DNA from 2 places in the Methyloferula stellata AR4 genome. Region 2 is predicted to be linked to the other one. Evidence: predicted binding sites of a transcription regulator. Region 2 holds the regulator's gene; the other holds the start of a gene.
What was found. Region 2 encodes HrcA, which represses chaperone genes, less so after heat shock. Its sites were predicted from a motif close to GTTAGCACTCNCNNNNNGNGAGTGCTAAC; they were not measured.

Region 1 (6,523 bases), 3.4 Mb from region 2:
GGAATGAACGGGCTGAGCTGGCCGTAGGAAGCCGTAAAAGAGATCAGTCGTTTGCGGCAGCCGATGATGTCGAAATAATTTCGGACGATGAACGAAAAGGATTTCAACAGGGATTTTTGTTCGGCATTTTCGCCGGAAAGAAGCGCAACCTGCTCGGCATATTCGCGCAGCCGTGCGAGCTGAAAGCGGAAATCGGCTTCATAGCGCTGCCGCACGAAGGATAGGGCGACGAGAGGCCGTCCGATCAGATGCGTGAACAAAGTGCCGACGCCCGCATAGATCAAGGCGACCCAGAAGAGAAAACCAGGGACCGCGATGGCCGTGTAGGGAAGCGTGAAATTTGCCGACAGATCCCACAAAAGAATGGCGAAGGAGACGAGCGATGTCAGTTTGGCGATCAAAAGGATCGCAAAGGAATAGATGCCGGAGCCGACCTGTCCGCCATCGATGAAGCGCGCTATATCCTCGGAGATACGTTGATCTGGATTATCGGCGCCGGCGCCCGTGAGTGACATGCGGTAATGCGTATGTCCCGCGAGCCAGCGGGTGACATAATAATCCGTAAGCCAGCGCCGCCAGCGGATGACGAGGGTCGATTGGACGACCAGTTCGACGACGGCCGATGCGATGTAACAAAAAGCCCAGGGGCAAAAAACCGTGAAGAGCTGATACCAGAAAGTTGCTTCGTCCTTGTTCTGGATCGCATTGAACCAATCGCGTGAGAAAAACGACAGGCGCACGTCGATACCGACCTGCGCCTGGTTGATCAGCACCAGAAGAACGACCATGCTGGTCGCTATATGCCGCTCGCGTCCCGTGAAAGACGGCAGAGGCCAGATGCGCGCCGGGTTTTTCTCATCCGTGTTGAAATAGCGGTCGGCTATTTTCGTCATCGCGCGGACGACCGGGATGAAGGACAGCAGATAAACCAGGATCGCAAAAATGGCGACGGTCACCGGCATGCTTTCCGGCGGCAGGTAATCCTCATATCCTTGCGGCCAGAGGTCCAACTTCGCGAGGAGAAAGGCGCTCCCGAAAACGATCGTCTCGGTTGCGAAAATCGCCGCGAAGATTTTCAAAAAACTCGAAATCGCATGGGCGCGATAGGTCGTGACGGCGCAAATGAAGCCGACGGCGGCCATGAAGGTGACCAGCGGTTCGCCGGTCTTTTGGGCGATGATCGCGGCGGCGACGGAAAAAAGAGCGACGGCGAGGGCGAGGAATTTCATAAAGACCCGATCACTGCATTTAAACGGAAGCGGCAGTTCGATTGCGGAGCGCGTTTATATCCCCAAGCCATCGCGTCCCAAGCAATCGCCCAGGTCATCCTGTCCCGAGAAAATCTATCCAAGGGACAGCCGAGCTTCGGTGGCCGCTTCATCTTGGCCGGTTTTGGCGATTTCGAGCTGACCAACCGCACGGAAAATGCGTCACATTCAAGGCTTGCAGGGTCAAGCGCTGATTTCTTAAAAATACGCAAGTTTAGGTGCAAAATGGGCAAGCCTAAGCTCTGGAATGGCTCAAACGGGGCAGGAGCCGCCGCTCGCCACCTTGCGTGAGCATCGGATTATCCGATCAAATCGAGCCTGCCCGACGTGCTCATTCAAAACCGGATCCCGGCAACAGCGGGGATCAGTACCGGTCCCCAGTTTTGGGTCCTATGTCCAAATCTTTATTCCGCGTCGGCTTCCGCCTCTTGCGGCAGGGCTGTCCCATTGATGCTCGCGGTTAAAACCGGAGAAGGTTTGAACGTCAGCACGCGTCTCGGCGTGATCGGCACTTCAACGCCTGTGCGTGGATTGCGCCCGATTCGCTCGCGTTTGCTACGGACCGCGAAAAGACCGAATGAACGGAGTTTGACGCTTTCGCCGCGAACCAAAGCATCTGAAATTTCTTCAAGCGCGATTTCAAAAATTTCGCGTGCCTGTGCGCGAGAGAGAACGGGACTCGAACTATAGACAGCCTCCAGAAGATCCGCGCGCGTCGTAGTTTTTCGAATCTTTGACGATTTCGACGATTGCTGCACTTTCCGCTTCTCCCCCCGGAGCCCTTTAAAAACAGGTGCGGAAGCTTAGACCGAAAATGTGCAAGGGCGGTTGCAAAAAAACCTCAGGCGCCGATTAAAATGTTGATGCCTTTGATGACAGTTTGCCTTGGTCCAAAAGATTGGCGCGAACCGGGCGCGTCAAGACAGAACAATTCTCTTCAATAAAAGTTGAAATTCATCCGGCAATGCGAGGCGCTGCTCAAGCCTACGGTTGTAGAATACCAGAGACGGCCCTTAAACGAACTCCGCGCGCAGGTGACTGCGCGCGGAGCGGTTTCTTTATCGGAAAGGCGGAGCTTTCCAGCAGACGTGGATTTAGAAGTCCATGCCGCCCATGCCGCCCATGCCGCCACCGCCCATCGGCATCGCAGGGGCATCCTTCTTCGGCGCTTCCGTGATGGTTGCTTCGGTGGTGATCAAAAGACCGGCGACCGAAGCGGCATCTTGCAGAGCCGTCCGGACGACCTTGGTCGGGTCGATGATGCCGAGTTTCACCATGTCCCCATATTCCCCGGTCTGCGCGTCATAACCAAAGGAATAAGACGGGTTCTCAATGAGCTTGCCGACGACCACGGCGCCATCGCCGCCGGAATTGTCGACGATCTGTCGGGCCGGGGTCTGGATCGCCTTGCGGACGATGTCGATACCGGTCTTTTGATCGGGATTGGCAACCTTGAGGTTATCGAGCGCCTTGATGGCGCGCAGAAGCGCGACGCCACCGCCGGGAGACACACCTTCTTCGACCGCCGCGCGCGTCGCATTGAGAGCGTCGTCCACGCGATCCTTCTTTTCCTTCACTTCGACTTCGGTCGCGCCGCCGACGCGAATGACCGCGACGCCGCCCGCGAGCTTGGCGAGACGTTCCTGCGCCTTTTCGCGATCGTAATCGGAGGTGGTCTCGGCGATCAGGTTCTTGATCTGGCCGATACGGGCCTCGATCTCAGCCTTGGCGCCGGCGCCGTCGATGATCGTCGTATTCTCCTTGTCGATGCGAATCCGCTTGGCGCGGCCGAGCATCTGCAGGGTCACGTTTTCGAGCTTGATGCCGAGATCCTCGGAGATCAGCTGACCAGCCGTCAGGATGGCGATGTCTTCGAGCATGGCCTTGCGGCGATCGCCGAAGCCCGGCGCCTTGACGGCCGCGACCTTGAGGCCACCGCGCAGCTTGTTGACGACGAGGGTCGCGAGTGCTTCGCCTTCGACGTCCTCGGCGATGATCACGAGCGGCTTGCCGGTTTGAACGACGGCTTCGAGCACAGGCAGCATGGCCTGGAGCGACGAAAGCTTCTTCTCATGCACGAGGATGTAGGGCTCCTCGAGTTCCGCCACCATCTTGTCGGGATTGGTGATGAAGTAGGGCGAGAGATAGCCGCGGTCGAACTGCATGCCCTCGACGACATCGAGCTCGGTGTCGAGGCTCTTCGCCTCTTCGACCGTGATCACGCCCTCGTTGCCGACCTTTTGCATGGCGGTCGAGATCATCGTGCCGACAGATACGTCGCCATTGGCTGAAATCGTGCCGACTTGGGCGATCTCGTCGTTCGACGTGACCTTCTTGGAATTGGCCTTGAGATCGGCGACGACGGCTTCGACCGCGAGGTCAACACCGCGCTTCAGATCCATCGGGTTGAGGCCGGCGGCCACTGCCTTGGCACCTTCGCGGACGATGGAGGCGGCGAGGATCGTCGCCGTGGTCGTGCCGTCACCGGCAACGTCGTTCTGCTTGGAAGCGACTTCACGGACAAGCTGGGCGCCGAGGTTCTCGAACTTGTCGGCAAGTTCGATTTCCTTGGCGACAGTCACGCCGTCCTTGGTGATGCGCGGTGCACCATATGACTTCTCGATGACTACGTTACGGCCCTTGGGACCGAGGGTCACACGCACCGCATTGGCGAGAATGTCCACGCCGCGCAACATGCGATCACGCGCATCGGACGAAAAACGTACGTCTTTGGCTGCCATTTTTTCAAACTCCTGAAAAGGTTTCTAGTGTCGGTCGGAGAGAAGGCTCGCCTTAGGCGATGACACCCATGATGTCGCTCTCCTTCATGATGAGGAGGTCTTGGCCGTCGATCTTGACTTCGGTGCCGGACCATTTGCCGAACAGCACCTTGTCGCCGGCCTTGACATCGAGGGGAGTGATTTTGCCGGTCTCATCGCGGCCGCCAGGACCAACGGCGATGATTTCGCCTTCCTGGGGTTTCTCTTTCGCGTTGTCGGGAATGATGATCCCGCCCTTGGTCTTTTCCTGACCTTCAAGACGCTTGACGACCACACGGTCATGCAGGGGACGAAAATTCATGGTCTGCTTCCTCTAAAATGATGATGGGTCCCTGCTCTCGAAGGGGACACCTCGCGAAGCTTCGGCCGGTCCAACCCAGGCCTCGTTAGCACTCGGTAACATAGAGTGCTAACAAGGCGCGAAATAAGCCATCGCGCCCCAAATTGTCAAGGAAGAAGTTATTTTTGAGCATTAATCGCTTATATATGAAGCATAATGTTTAATTTTAAAGCAAAATAGAAAGCTGGCAGCTACGGCAAGGCCGCAGACCGGGAAACTGTCCTATGGAGCTTGAAATTGTGAGGAGGCCTACCTCCCGCAAGGGCGGGGCGCGAAAATTTCGCCCCGGCCATGCGATCGGATTTCGAGACATTCTGCCTATTGCATTGAGAGCGCGACGAAGCGCACCTCGCCTTGCGTATTGGCGATGAGGAACAGCGCCGATTTCTTGCCGCCCTCCTTCAGGGCTTTGATCTTGGCCGATACCTCGGACGGGTCCTTCACGGGGATCTGATTGATTTCCAGGATCACCTCGCCGGGCTGAATATTTTTCTCGGCGGCCGGCGACTCCGGATCGACATCGGTGACGACGACGCCTGTGGCCACGCTCTCGCCGATGGAGAATTTTTGCCGCGCGGCGCTGCTGAGGCTCGAAAACTCCATGCCGAAAGCTTTTTCGACCGGCGTCGGAGGCAAGGCCTTGCTGGTTTCAGGGGCCTTCGTTTCGAGCGAGGCAAGCTTCTCATTGTCTTCGAGGCGGCCGAGTTTGACGGTTTTGGTCAGTTCTTTGCCCTGGCGCATGACGACGACGGCAACGTCCTTGCCGACCGGCGCGGAGGCGACGACCTTCGGCAGGTCGCGCGATTCCTTGATGTCGGTCCCGTCGAATTTGACGATGACGTCGCCGGCCTGGATGCCTGCCGCCTTCGCAGGGCCCTTGTCGTCGGTGCCGGCGACAAGCGCGCCGTGAACCGGGCCGAGGTTGAGGCTTTCCGCGATGCTCTCATCGACGTTTTGAATGCGGACACCGAGCCAGCCGCGCCGCGTCTCGCCAAATTTCTGCAATTGGTCGATGACCGGCATGACGGTCGCGGCAGGCGTGGCGAAACCAATGCCGATCGAGCCGCCCGAAGGAGACAGGATCGCCGTATTGATGCCGATCACCTCGCCGTCCATGTTGAACAGAGGCCCGCCGGAATTGCCTTTATTGATCGCCGCGTCGGTCTGAATGTAATTGTCGTAGGGACCCGATTCGATATTGCGGTGATGCGCCGAGATGATGCCGGCCGTCACCGTGCCGCCGAGGCCGAATGGATTGCCGACCGCCAGCACCCAATCGCCGACGCGCATTTTCTCGCTGTCGCCAAATTTGACGGATTTCAGCGGCTTTTCGGGTTTCACGCGAAGGACCGCGACATCGACCTTGGAATCCTTGCCGATGATTTGTGCCTTCAGCTTTTGGCCGTCGGTGAAGATGACGGTGATATCATTGGCGTCGGCGATGACGTGATTATTGGTGATGATGATCCCGGAGGGATCGATCACGAAGCCTGAGCCAAGCGAATTCGACTTGCGCTCGCGCGGACGCGGCAATGGCGTATCATTATTGCCGCCGCTGCCGCCGCCTTGCTGACGGCGGCGGAAGAATTCTTCGAAGAGATCGTCAAAAGGCGTACCCGGTTCGAGCTGCGGCGCGGCCGAGGCATGTTTGTCTTCCATCGTCTGCGTCGCCGAAATATTCACGACCGCATCGCTGACTTGATCGGAGAGATCGGCGAGAGAATCGGGTCCTTTGGCAAAGGCGGGCGCGACAAGAGCGGCCGGCGAGGCAATAAGCGACAGACCGAGCGCGCAGGCGAAGGCCAAGTTCGCGCGGCGCAGTCGGCCAGCCAAGGCATGTTTTGATGGCGTGACGACCCGCAGCTCTGAAAAGGCAAACAAACCCATGAAGTGATCTCCTGCGACCGGACGCGCGGCATGGCTTAAGAAGCGCGCCAATCGAACGATAAATTAGGGCGGAAAATCGGCGGCGTCGCGCTTTTTGCCAGGCTCGCCGAAAGCTCCGTTTCCCTTATCTTTCATATAGCCATAGCCCGGCAAATTGCCGCTCGCACCTCAAAATTGCAGGGCAAGAATTTGCCCGAGTAAGTTAACGTGCGGCGGACGGCGCGCCCGCGGCGGGTTCGGGATGAGAC
Region 2 (6,523 bases):
CTCGAAGCCGCGCGCCCAGAGCCACATCTGATCGGTGAGGAGAAGCGCGACGCGGCCCTTGCCTTCGCGCGACAGCACGAGCAGCGGCTTACCGTCCGCGCCGGACAAGACGCTCGTGCCGCGCGCGACGTCCGCATTGACCTGCCGGAACCATTGGCTCCAGGCGGGCGGATTTTGATCCGCCCCCGCAAGGCCGCGCGTCACCGGATGTTTCGCGCCATCGGACGTCACGACGGCGCGGAACGCATGTTCGGTCAGGCTGCCGTCGGGCCGTGCCGGCGCGATGCGGCCGAGCGGCGAATAGAACAGGCCTTCGGGCCGCGCGAAATCCGGCCCGGCGGCGAAGAGCAACGCGCCGCCATCGCGGACATAGCGCACGATATTGTCGAGATAGATTGTCGGCAGCACGCTCTGATTCGAATAGCGGTCGAAGATGATCAGGTCGAAATCGGTGATCTTGCGGCCGAAGAGATCGGCCGTCGGGAAAGCGATCAGCGAGAGTTCGTTGATCGGCGTGCCGTCCTGCTTCTCCGGCGGCCGCAGAATGGTGAAATGCACCAATTCGACATTGGCGTCCGACTTCAGAAGATTGCGCCACATGCGCTCGCCCTGATGCGGTTCGCCGGAGACGAGCAGAACTTTGAGCTTGTCGCGCACGCCGTCGATCGACAGCACGGCCTTATTGTTGATGGCCGTCAGTTCATCCGGCAAGGCATCGACTTCGATCTCGACGACATTCTGCCCGCCATGTTCGATCCGCACCGGAATGCGGATACGTTCGCCCGGATGCGCCGTGACATTGGCGATCGGGTTGCCGTCGCGGCGCACGTGCAGCACGACCGGCTCACCCTTGCTGCCGGTGTCGTCGACGCGCAGCTCGATCGTCTGGTCCTTGCCGACAATGCCGAAACGCGGCGCATCCAGAAGCTCGATGCGGCGGTCGCGCTCGCCTTCATGGCCGGTGATCAGGGCATGCAGGGGCGCTTTGATGCCGAGCGCTTCGACATCTTTCGGAATGTCGTGCACGACGCCGTCGGTGATCATGAAGACGCCGCCGACGCGTTCGGCCGGAACGTCGGCGAGGCCGGTATTCAGGGCCGAGAAGAGCTGCGTCCCGTCGCTGTCGGCATCCGTGCGGCCGCTCTCGATGACGCGGACGTCGACATGGCCCAAGGCATCGAGACTTTTTTCAAGCGCCGCTTTCGCCTTTTCCGTCTGCTGCGGCCGTTCGCCGATGGTCTGGCTGCCGCTGCGATCGACGACAATGGCGACCACATCCTTCAGTGGCTCGCGATCCTCGCGCACGATGGCGGGATCGGCCAAGGCCAGCAGCAGAAGCGCAAAGCCGACAGCTCGCAGAAACGTGCCGCGCCGGCGCGCATAAAAGCCAAGCCCGACGACGATCAGCGCGCAAATCCCCAGCACCGCGAAAAGCGGCAGGGGCAGAAGCGGCGTGAAGGACAGGTTGAAATCGTTCATTTGGATTATTCGTCCAATCCTCTCCTACGGAAGAGGGTTAAGCGAGCGGAATCTTAATATTGGCGCTTAAGCGCCGAATACGGCTTTCCTTCGTCTAAGTCTCGTTAAATAACTTCCACATAGAGAAAAGCACCCATTTCCAAGAAGGGCTTGCAACAATCTCGGCCACCGTTCATTTTAAAACCATGGCCGTACCGATCGATCACGCCCGAGAGAGCTTTCAGACAGACGCTAGCGCTCTTGCCAATCTCTCCGAAAGATCCCGCGAGATCTTCCGGCGCATTGTCGAATCTTATCTGGAGCGCGGCGAGCCGGTGGGCTCGCGCCATTTGTCGCGGCTTTTGCCCATGGCGCTCTCGCCAGCCTCCGTCCGCAACGTCATGCAGGATCTCGAAGAGCTTGGGCTGATCTATGCGCCGCATACGAGCGCCGGCCGCCTGCCGACCGAGCTGGGCTTGCGGTTCTTCGTCGATGCCTTGCTTGAACTCGGCGATATAGGCAAGGACGAACGCGAGCGCATCGATGCGCAGGTCAAGGCCGCCTCGCACGAGCCGACCATGGAAGGCGTCCTCGGCGAGGCGGTCACCATGCTGTCGGGCCTGACCCGCAGCGCCGGCATCGTGGTGACGAGCAAGGACAATATCCGCCTCAAACATATCGAGTTCCTGCAGCTCGAGCCCGAACGCGGCCTCGCCATTCTGGTCGGCGAAGACGGCTCGGTCGAAAATCGCATCGTGCCCATTCCGCATGGTCTGCCGCCCTCGGCGCTGATCGAGGCCGGAAATTATCTCAATGCCCGCATCCGGGGCCGGACGCTCACCGAGGTCAAAATCGAGATCGAGGCATCGCGTCAGGCGGCCGAATCGGAACTCGGCGAGTTAACCACACGGCTCATCGCGACCGGCCTCGCGAGCTGGAGCGAATATGCCGCCGGACATGCGCCGCAGCTCATCGTGCGCGGCCAGGCGAACCTGCTCGAGGATCTGAACGCGATCGAAGATCTCGAACGGATAAGGCTTCTCTTCGCCGATCTCGAAACCAAGAAAGACGTGATCGATCTTTTGAGCCGCGCCGAAGGCGGCGAAGGCGTGCGTATTTTCATCGGCTCGGAAAACAAGCTTTTTTCCCTGTCGGGATCGTCGATGATTGCGGCGCCTTTCCATGATCCGCAGCAGCGCATCGTCGGCGTACTCGGCGTCATCGGCCCAACGCGGCTGAATTATGCGCGCATCGTCCCCATGGTCGCCTATACGTCGAAAGTCGTCGCAAGGCTGATGCAGGGGCGCTAGAGCGCGGATTCGATAACTTGGTGTGACCTCAAACTCAAAGGTTAGGTGCACTTCCTTCTCCCAGAGGGAGAAGGTTCACCCGCTCCGCTTTGTGAGTTCATGACTTAGAGCACTCACAAACCCATCACTTTCAGTTGAACGGAAAAATCACCGGCCGAGGGAATAGGTATCCGCTCCACGAGTCTACAGGGCATAGGCGCGATTGATCGGTCGTTGAAAAAATCGGTCGTCGTTCCTGAACCCAGGCAATGGAGGATTGAACAATGACGTCTATTCGCACTTTCGCTCTTGCCGGCCTTGTGATGGCTGCTTCCGTCGGCGCCGCCGCGGCTTCCGTCTCGCAGACCATGCCGGTCCGCGCCAATGATTTCTATGCCCTCTACGATAATGCGGCGGGCGCGTCGTCGTGGGATATGGCCCACTATGACCGGTCTGGCACGCGCGGCCGTCTCGATCTCGGCGCGAGCCCCTTTCATCCGGAAGGTCCCGGCAACGCCACCGACTGAGCGTTTCGAAACATCAAAGGGCGCGGTTTCCCCTGCCGCGCCCTTGCCGAACTCTCCGGGGCTGGCTCGACGCCGTAAAAATCTTTTCGCAAGACCGGAATAGGCCGCTTCCCGAAGCGTCCCATGAAGGCTCGATCCGAATCGAGCCGAGCTGTCGGAACAGGTCATGTCGGCACTGACGAAACTCGAAGAGAATATCCCGGCCCTGCGGCGTTACGCCTTCGCCCTGTTGCGCAATCGAAGCGACGCGGATGATCTCGTCCAGGATTGTCTGGTGCGAGCGCTCGATCACATGGATGAGCGCACGAGCGAAGGCGAAATGCGTCCGTGGTTGTTCTCGATCATGCACAATCTCTGCGTGAGCCGCTGGCGGCGGTTACGGTTCAGATCATCGATCGTCGTGTCCGACGCCGAGGCCGATGTGTCCGTTCCCGCATCGCAACAGGCGACCGCCGAATTGCACGCGGCGCTCACCAGCCTCGATCAATTGCCCGAGGAGCAGCGCGAAGTGCTGCTGCTAGTCGCCGTCGAGGGGCTCGAATATGCCGATGCCGCGAAAATACTCAAAATCCCGGTCGGAACCGTGATGTCGAGATTGAGCCGGGCGAGGGACAAATTGCGCGACACCATGGAAGGCCGGCAGAGACCGGCACTGCGGAGGGTGAAATGACACCGATGGAGAAGGCGATCACCGAAGACGATCTGCATGCCTATGTCGACGGCTTTCTCAATGCCGATGACCGGCTGCGTGTCGAGCGCTATCTCGAAAGCCACACTGAAGCGGCAGCCCGCATCGCCGCTTGGCAGGAGGCAAGCGAAATCCTCCGGCGGGGCCTCGCGCATAAGGCGAAAGAGCCCTTGCCCAGCAGCCTCAATGTTCAAAGGCTCGCCGAAGCGCGGTTGGCGCGGACCTGGCAGCCGCAGCGCATCGCAGCTAGTCTTTTTCTCGCCCTCGCGATCGGCGCCGGAACAGGCTGGTGGGCGCATGGCGCCGGTCAGCAAACCGGCTTGACGGCGCTCGGCCATCAAGCCGCCATCGCACAACGCGTGTTCGTCGCAGACAACAACCAGCCGGTCGAACTCACATCGGCCGATCTGACGCAAAAAGTGGGGTGGAGCAACACCAACGAAGCCCGGCATGTCACCGCGCCCGATCTTTCCGAGGCGGGATATAAGTTTATCGGCAGCCGCCTCGTCGCCACGGAACAAGGCGCGGCACCCATGTTCATCTATCAAAATGCGCAGGGCGGCCGCATCAGCATCTTCGTGCGCGTCATGGAAGCGATCGATACGAACGCGCCGATGCGGCCAATCGACTCCAAGACTGCGTCGGGCTTCGCCTGGTCGCGCGACGGGATCGGGTTTGGCGTGATCTCAAGCGAGCCCGAGCCGAAGCTTCACGAGCTTTCCAATCAAGTTCGCGACAAAATCGAGATCAAAGCATGATGCCCGATTCAAGGATTGCGCACATGCAAAAGCGCGAGATTCGAGCAAAGTTCGCATTAGCCCTTATGGCGGCGATCTGCCTTGCCGGACCGAGCGGGGTCTGGGCGCCGCGCTCCGCGGCAATGGCAAAGGCCGCGCCCGCAGGTTCTTCGCCGCAGCATTCGGACGAAACCCGGTTCCTAGCGGAAAACAATGCCGCCATGGACAAGATGATGGCGGGCATGCACGCAAAGCCCTCAGGCGACATCGATCAGGATTTCACGGCGATGATGATCCCGCATCATCAGGGCGCGATCGACATGGCCCAGGCCGAGTTGCGCTACGGACACGAGCAGCTGCGCCGGATCGCACAGGAAATCATCGTCGAGCAGCAGCAGGAAATCACCGCCATGCGGCTGGCTTTGGGTCAGCCCCTGCCGCCGCCGGCCGCGGCACCCGATCAGCCGTCCGATCTCGCGGTCCCCGCCAATCCTCAAAATCGCTAGGAGCCATAAGATGGTCCGACATGTTTCAGCCGTGCTGTTTGGCGGCGCTTTATTCGCGTCGGTTTTTTCCGCTTGCGCAGGTTGCGCATGGGCAGGCCAGGCGCCCGCGGCCGATACCGCGCCGGATATTCCCGTCAGCCATCACGATCGCGTCTACGCCGCCGAACAATTCTCCAACACGGTTTCGGTCATCGATCCAGCCGACAACAAGCTCTTGGGCCTCATTCGTCTGGGCGATCCCGCACCGATGAATTTCAGCCCGCTCTATAAGGGCCAATTGCTCGTCCATGGCATGGGCTTTTCGCCGGATCATCGCACGATTGCCGTCGTTTCGATCGGCTCGAACTCCGTCGCCTTCATCGATACATCAACCAATAAAGTGAAACACATCACCTATGTCGGCCGCTCCCCGCATGAGGCCTTCTTCACGCCGGACGGAAGCGAAGTCTGGGTCACCGTGCGCGGTGAGAATTACGTCGCCGTGCTCGACGGCAAGACATTCGAAGAAAAGACCCGCATCATCACGCCGGCCGGCCCAGGCATGCAGATTTTCTCGCCGGACGGAACATACGGTTTCGTCTGTTCCTCCTTCAATCCCGAGACGGATGTCATCACCGTCGCCGATCACAAGATCGTCGCGAGGCTGACGCAGGCGAGCCCCTTCTGCCCCAACATCGCCGCGACACCCGACGGCAAGCAGTTCTGGCTCACCTTGAAGGATACCGGCAAGACGCAAGTCTTCGACGCGAAGCCGCCCTTCGCGCTGCTCAAGACGCTCGATACCGGACCGATCACCAATCACGTCAATATCGTACGCAATGCGAATGGCCAGTTCGCCTATGTGACGATCGGTGGCCTTAACCAAGTGCAGGTCTTTCGCACCGACGATTTCTCGAAAGTCGCGACGATTCCGGTCGGCAAGTTACCGCATGGCGTCTGGCCGTCCGGCGACGGCACGCGCGTCTATGTCGGGCTTGAGAACGACGACAAAATGACCGCGATCGACACGCTGACCAATCGCGTGATCGCCACCGTGCCGATCGGCCAGGCGCCACAGGCCGTGACCTATGTGCCGGATGCCGTGCCTGAGGGCAGCGGGACGGATGGGCTGGAGCCGCTCGGCACCGCGGGCATGGCCACGCATATCAACCTTGCGCCACCGACCAAAGCGCCCTCCCATGTTCAGGCGCCGACCAGCGTGTCCCTCTTCGATCAAGGTCTCATCCAGGTTCTCGAAGCGGCCGTCACTGGACTTGAGCCAAAACAGCACTACGTCCTAGGTCTCGTCGATCACGCCGATGGCAGCGGTCCCATCCAG

Region 1: the regulator HrcA is predicted to act here: its motif matches at 4,434-4,462, upstream of groES (co-chaperone GroES).

The regions. Positions count from the first base shown of each region.
Region 1 is NZ_ARWA01000001.1:3,758,476-3,764,998, reverse strand. It holds gene A3OQ_RS0118600 (ABC transporter ATP-binding protein/permease) at 1-1,229, opposite strand, end outside; gene A3OQ_RS0118595 (integration host factor subunit alpha) at 1,673-2,026, opposite strand; gene groL (chaperonin GroEL) at 2,363-4,009, opposite strand; gene groES (co-chaperone GroES) at 4,062-4,349, opposite strand; gene A3OQ_RS0118580 (Do family serine endopeptidase) at 4,707-6,275, opposite strand; gene hflC (protease modulator HflC) at 6,478-6,523, opposite strand, start outside.
Region 2 is NZ_ARWA01000001.1:350,601-357,123, forward strand. It holds gene A3OQ_RS0101760 (membrane protein) at 1-1,479, opposite strand, end outside; gene hrcA (heat-inducible transcriptional repressor HrcA) at 1,665-2,768, shown strand; gene A3OQ_RS0101770 (hypothetical protein) at 3,032-3,274, shown strand; gene A3OQ_RS0101775 (sigma-70 family RNA polymerase sigma factor) at 3,441-3,944, shown strand; gene A3OQ_RS0101780 (anti-sigma factor family protein) at 3,941-4,720, shown strand; gene A3OQ_RS21120 (DUF305 domain-containing protein) at 4,843-5,205, shown strand; gene A3OQ_RS0101790 (YncE family protein) at 5,216-6,523, shown strand, end outside.